2 regions of the Salinispora sp. H7-4 genome follow, and region 1 is predicted to be linked to the other one. Evidence: predicted binding sites of a transcription regulator. Region 1 holds the regulator's gene; the other holds the start of a gene.
What was found. Region 1 encodes HrcA, which represses chaperone genes, less so after heat shock. Its sites were predicted from a motif close to GGTTNGCACNCTCNNNNNGAGNGTGCNAACC; they were not measured.
Positions count from the first base shown of each region.

Region 2: a site for HrcA is predicted at 1,482-1,512, ahead of groES (co-chaperone GroES). Genes of this name have one in related genera too.

Region 1 covers NZ_JABZED010000022.1:45,165-48,574, reverse strand. The annotation lists gene dnaJ (molecular chaperone DnaJ) at 1-676, opposite strand, end outside; gene hrcA (heat-inducible transcriptional repressor HrcA) at 746-1,768, opposite strand; gene H0524_RS24775 (DUF4870 domain-containing protein) at 2,082-2,585, shown strand; gene hemW (radical SAM family heme chaperone HemW) at 2,768-3,410, opposite strand, start outside.
Region 2 covers NZ_JABZED010000003.1:465,754-469,163, reverse strand. The annotation lists gene H0524_RS04070 (methyltransferase domain-containing protein) at 82-1,338, opposite strand; gene groES (co-chaperone GroES) at 1,646-1,960, shown strand; gene groL (chaperonin GroEL) at 2,033-3,410, shown strand, end outside.

The DNA.
Region 1 (3,410 bases):
CGGGAATCTTGACCGTCAGCGAACGCCGGGTCCGCACCCGGCCGTCCCCGGCGCAGGTGGGGCAGGGGTTCGGAATCGTGGTGCCGTGGCCCTGACAGGCGGTACACGGCCGGGCCGAAACCACCTGCCCGAGGAAGGTGCGCTGCACCGACTGCACCTCGCCCCGCCCGCCACACGCCTCGCAGGTCTCCGGATGGGTGCCGGCGGCGGTGCCCGCACCGGAACAGGTGGTGCAGAGCACGGCGGTGTCGACCGCGATCGGCGCCTCCACGCCGAACGCGGTCTCGGGCAGGTCCAGCTCGAGGCGCAGGATCGCGTCGGAGCCCGGTCGGGTGCGGGGGCGCGGCCCCCGTCCGCCGCCGCCGGCGGCCCCCCCGAAGAAGGCGTCCATGATGTCCTGGAAGCCGACGAACGGGCCGGCCTCGCCGGGTCCACCCGGGCCGCCGCCCCCGCCGCCGGGGGCAAGCGGGTCGCCACCGAGGTCAACGATCTGCCGCTTCCGGTCGTCGGAGAGGACCTCGTACGCGGCGTTGATGTCCTTGAACTTCTCTTGCGCCGCCACGTCCGGATTAACGTCCGGGTGGTACTGGCGCGCGAGCTTGCGGTAGGCGCGCTTGATCTCGTCGTCGGAGGCTTCCCGGCTCACGCCGAGGATGCCGTAGTAGTCCTTGGCCACTGCGTTCGGTGTCCTCATGTTCGTCTCGCTTGCGCCGACCGCCGGCCCGATCCGGCCGGACGGTAATGCCTAGTTCTGGGCGAGCAGGTCGCCCACGTAGCGCGCCACGGCCCGAACCGTGGCGATGGTGCTGGGATAGTCCATCCGGGTCGGCCCGACCACTCCGAGACCCCCCAGGATGGTCACCCCTGGCCCGTAGCCGGTGCTCACCACCGAGGTGGCCCGGAGATTGTCGATCTCGTTCTCGTCGCCGATCCGGACGCGCATCGCGCTCGGCTCGACCTCCCCAATGAGTTTGAGGAGGACCACCTCCTCCTCCAGCGCCTCCAGGATGGGGCGCAGCGACCCCTGGAAGTCGAGCAGACCACCGCGGGTGAGATTGGCGGTGCCGGCGAGGGCGATGCGCTCCTCGTGCCGTTCGACCAGCGTCTCCAGCAGGACGGTGGAGAGGGTGATCATGGCCGGTCGCAGCTCACCGCTCACCTCGTCAACCAACGCCTGCACCAGTGGCGGTGTGTCGGCGAGCCGGGTACCGACCAGCTTCTCGTTGACCAGCTGACGCAGATCGATCACGTCGTCAGGGAGAATCGGCCCCGGTAGCTCGACGAGCCGCTGCTCGACCCGACCGGTATCGGCGATCATGACAAGCATCAGCCGGGTGGTGGAGACCGGCACCAGCTCCAGGTGCCGGACCGAGGATCGGGCCAGCGACGGGTACTGCACGACGGCGACCTGCCGGGTCAACTGGGCCAGCAGCCGGACCGTGCGGTGCACCACGTCGTCGAGGTCAAGCGCGCCGACCAGGAAACGCTCGATCGCCCGGCGCTCGGCCGGGGTGAGCGGCTTCACCCGGGACAGCCGGTCCACGAAGAGCCGGTAGCCACGGTCGGTGGGCACCCGGCCGGCGCTGGTGTGCGGCTGCCGAATGTAGCCCTCCTCCTCCAGGACCGCCATGTCGTTGCGGACGGTCGCTGGGGAGACCCCGAGTTGGTGGCGCTCGACCAGCATCTTGCTGCCGACGGGCTCCTGCGTGGCGACGTAGTCTTCGACGATCGCGCGCAGCACCGCGAGTTTGCGGTCGTCGAGACCCATCCTTCCCCCTCCTCCCACCACGCGTCGGCCGTCGAGGCGCCTCCTGGCACTCGACTCTAGCGAGTGCCAGTCTACGTCGGCACGCCCGCCAGCGCGATGATCAACAAAGATCGAGTACCGTCATCGAATGATGCGGCTGGGCCTGCCGCCCGACCCGACGGTCCGCCTAAAATGATCATCTGGACAGCCGGGACGCCGCGCTGGGGCTCGTTGTCCGCTGCGCCTACGGTGACCCCATGACGGAACCACCTCGCCCTCCTACCGGCGGAGAGCCCGGCTACCCGGCCCGGGTCCCGACGACCCCACCACCCCGATGCCCGGGACATCCGACCCGGGTAGCTTGCCGCCACCGGGCAGCTACCCACCCCCCGGCGCCCTGCCGCCGCCCGGCGGCTATCCACCCAGCGATGCCGGTTACCCACCCGGCGGCGGCTACGGCCCACCCGGCGGCGGCTACGGCCCACCCGGCGGTTACGGAAACAGCGAGGACCGGATGTGGGTCCTCGGCGCGCACCTCGGCGGCGCCGTCGGCGCACTGATCAGCTTTGGTCTGCTCGGGTTCGTCGCCCCACTGGTCGCCTACCTGGCCCGCGGCAACCAGTCACCAACCGTCCGCGCACACGCCCAAGCGGCGCTCAACTTCCAGATCACCTGGTCCTTGATCGCCTTCGTCCTGCTGTTCCTGGGCTGGTGCCTGCTGTTCCTGCCGAACATCGCCGTCGTGGTGATGCAGATCGTGTTCGGCATCATCGCCGCCCTACGGGCGAATGAAGGCCGGCATTACCGCTACCCGATGTCGGCCAGCCTCATCAAGTGAAGCCCGACTGGCCGGATCCCGACTGAACGGGTTCCGGCCGGGCCGGCTCCGCTGTTGCCCGGTCCCATCGCCGTCGCGGTCCACGCCCGCACCGCCCGATCATCCGACCTGCCCAACTGACTGGATGACCGGATACGGGTGGTTCGTGGGCACTGGGCCAACGAGGACCGGAACGGCGCCGATCAGCCGAGCAGGTCCCGCACCACCGCGTCCGCGAGCAGGCGACCGCGCAGGGTCAACACCGCCCGACCGTCGCCGTACGCCGCCGCGGCCAGCAGACCCGCTGCCCGGGCCCGATCGGCGCCGGCACGACCGACAGGGTCCAACACGTCCAGCGGCAGGCCCGCGGCGAGCCGGAGCCGCAGCATGACGTCCTCCAGGTGCGCCTCGTCGGCGGTCAACACCTCCCGGGCCAAGCCCGGCGACGCCCCCGCCGCGAGCCGTTGCGCGTACGCCGTGGGGTGTTTGACGTTCCACCAACGCACCCCGCCGATGTGGCTGTGTGCCCCCGGGCCGAGGCCCCACCAGTTGCCGCCGGTCCAGTACAAGAGGTTGTGCCGGCACCGGGCGGCTGGTGTCCGCGCCCAGTTGGAGACCTCGTACCAGGAGAACCCGGCGGCGTCGAGGGCCGCCTCCGCGGCCAGGTAACGGTCCGCGGCGACGTCGTCGGAGGGCTGCGCCAACTCGCCCCGCCGCACCTGGGCCGCGAGCCGGGTCCCCTCCTCCACGATCAGGGAGTACGCGCTGACGTGGTCCACCCCCGCGGCGACCACCTCGTCCAGCGAGGCGGCGAAGTCGGCCGCGCTCTCCCCCGGCGTCCCATAG
Region 2 (3,410 bases), on a different contig from region 1:
TGAATCTTATGTGCGTCGTGCTGTCGGCGTGCTTCTGATTCGGGCTGATCTTGATGCTGTTTTCGCCCACGTCAACAGGTATCAGTAGCGGCCGCGCCTGGCGCCGATCCAGCCGGGGCCGGGACGGCAGATCAGCACCGTGGGGGCGCCGTCCACCCGGGTCAGCACGAGGCTGGCCGGCTGGTCGCCGGTCAACCGCAGATCGCGGCGGAGCTGCTCCGGCTCGAGAGCCGAACCCCGCTTGCGGATCTCCACCCGGCCGACCCGCCGCTCGCGCAGCAGGGCACGGAGCCGCTTCAGCGAGAACGGCAGTACGTCGGTGATCTCCAGGCAGCGGGCGAAGGGGGTTGGGGTGGGAGTGTCGGCGTACAGGTAGGCGATCGTCGGGTCGGCGAGCGTGGCGTCGAGGGCGCCGGCCAGCTCGGCGACGAGGTGTGCGCGGATCACCGCCGGGTCCGGGTCGTAAACGTAGCGGCGGACCGGCCCGACCGGGGCCTCGGTGACGCGGGAGCTGGTCAGCTCGTGCGCCCTCGTGTGCTGCGTGGCGGGTCCGACCCGGCCGACGGGTTCGGTCGGCGGCTCTTCCCGCAGCACGGTCGCCCGGCGGGTCGCCGTCGCCAGCTCGCCGCACCACAGGGCGGCCTCGACCAGGTCGCCGTTGACGCTGACCCACTCCGCCTCCGCGCCGGGTGGGATCAGTGCGTGGTCCAGGCCGGGTGCCACCTTGACGACCGTCCGCGGCACCCGTTCGGCCAGCGAGAGTACGAAGTCCCACGGCGGGGAGTAGGCGTTCGGGTCGAAGATCCGTCGACCGGAGGCCCGGCGGGCGGGGTCACAGAAGACCCCGTCCACCCGGTGCAGATCGAAGGTGGTTGCGTCCCGGCGTTCGACGGTGAAGCGTTCGGCGAATCCGGTCGCCTCGGCGTTCGCGGTGGCGGTCGCGGCGGTGAGTGGGTCGGCCTCCACCCCGAACACCCGGATCCCGGCCCGGGCGGCGGCGAGCGCGTCCGCGCCGATTCCGCAGCCGAGGTCGGCCAGGGCGCGGACGCCGCTGGTGCGCAGCCGTTCGGCGCGTCGCCGCGCCACCACCTGGCGGGTGGCCTGCTCCAGACCGGCTCGGGTGAAGAACATGTCGGCCGCCACCGGACCGAACTTGCCCACCGCACGCCGGCGCAGCTCGGCCTGGGTCAGCGCCGCCGCGGCCAGGTCGGCCGGGAACCCGGCGGAGCGGAGCGCCGTCGCCGCGGCCAGCGGATCACCCCCGGCCAGCTCGGTGGCCGCCGTCAGCGCTGCCGACCCCGCGGGGGTACGCAGCCGTGCCAGCTGTCCCAGGTCCACCCCGTCATTCTTCCGGCTGGTCCGCGGGGGCCGGAGCCGGGGTGTTGCCGGGCGTGCGCCGGCCCACCTCACGTCGTACCGCGACGCGCTGGGGCGGTTGTTGGCACTCTCCTTGACGGAGTGCTAGCCGAGGAATAACCTGCGATTAGCACTCTCGAGGTGAGGGTGCCAACCTCCGGGCCCTGGTGCCCGGCAGGTTAACGCCAGGCGGACCGGCACCCGCGACGACGGCCCCGCCCGGTGGCATGTGGCAGATTGAGCTGGCCGGTTTGCCGGTCGGTAACGAAACCAAGTACCCCAGGAGGGTATGCCCGTGACTACCGCGACCAAGGTTGCGATCAAGCCGCTTGAGGACCGCATCGTGGTCCAGGCGAATGAGGCTGAGACCACCACGGCGTCGGGCATCGTGATTCCCGACACCGCCAAGGAGAAGCCGCAGGAGGGCACCGTCCTCGCTGTCGGCCCGGGCCGGATCGACGACAAGGGCAACCGCGTGCCGATCGACGTCAAGGTCGGCGACACCGTCCTCTACTCGAAGTACGGCGGCACCGAGGTCAAGTACGCCGGCGAGGAGTACCTGGTGCTCTCCGCCCGCGACGTCCTCGCGGTCATCGAGAAGTAGGTAACCGAGAGCAGTGTGGTCGCCCCGGTCCGGCTCGCCGGGCCGGGGCGACGACGCTTTGAAGGGACATTCATGGCGAAGATCCTGAGCTTCTCGGACGACGCTCGGCACCAGCTGGAGCACGGTGTCAACGCCCTCGCGGATGCGGTCAAGGTCACCCTCGGCCCCCGCGGGCGCAACGTCGTCCTGGACAAGAAATTTGGTGCGCCCACGATCACCAACGATGGCGTGACCATCGCCAAGGAGATCGAGCTCACCGACCCGCACGAGAACCTCGGTGCGCAGCTGGTCAAGGAGGTGGCGACCAAGACCAACGACGTCGCCGGCGACGGGACCACCACCGCCACCGTGCTGGCCCAGGCGTTGGTCCGGGAGGGCCTGCGCAACGTGGCGGCCGGCGCCAACCCGACCGGCCTCAAGCGGGGCATCGACGCGGCGGCCACCAAGGTCTCCGAGGCGTTGCTCGGCAAGGCCGTCGAGGTGTCGGACAAGGCGGCGATCGCGCACGTCGCGACCGTCTCCGCGCAGGACGCCACGATCGGTGAGCTCATCGCCGAGGCGATGGAGCGGGTCGGCCGCGACGGTGTCATCACCGTCGAGGAGGGCTCCACCCTCGCCACCGAGCTGGACGTGACCGAGGGTCTCCAGTTCGACAAGGGCTTCATCTCGCCCAACTTCGTCACTGACACGGAGGGGCAGGAGTCGGTCCTGGAGGACCCGTACATCCTCATCACCACGCAGAAGATCTCGGCGATCGAGGAGCTGCTGCCGCTGCTGGAGAAGGTCCTCCAGGAGAGCAAGCCGCTGTTGATCATCGCCGAGGACGTCGAGGGTCAGGCGCTGTCCACGCTGGTGGTCAACGCACTCCGTAAGACCATGAAGGTCTGCGCGGTGAAGGCTCCCGGCTTCGGTGACCGCCGCAAGGCGATGCTGCAGGACATGGCGATCCTGACCGGCGCCGAGCTGGTCGCCCCGGAGCTGGGCTACAAGCTTGACCAGGTCGGGCTGGAGGTGCTCGGCACCGCCCGCCGGGTGGTGGTCGACAAGGAGAACACCACCATCGTTGACGGCGGCGGCAAGGCCGCCGACGCCGCCGACCGGGTCGCGCAGATCCGCAAGGAGATCGAGGCTTCGGACTCCGAGTGGGACCGGGAGAAGCTCGCCGAGCGGCTGGCCAAGCTCTCCGGCGGCGTCGCCGTGATCCGGGCGGGCGCGGCGACCGAGGTCGAGATGAAGGAGCGCAAGCACCGCATCGAGGACGCCATCGCCGCCACCAAGGCCGCGGTCGAGGAGGGCACGGTGCCCGGCGGTGGCGCCGCCCTGGCCCAGGTCCTGCCGGCGCTCGACGGTGACCTCGGCCTCGTCGGGGACGAGAAGGTCGGCGTCTCGATCGTGCGCAAGGCGCTGGTCGAGCCGCTGCGCTGGATCGCCCAGAACGCTGGCCACGACG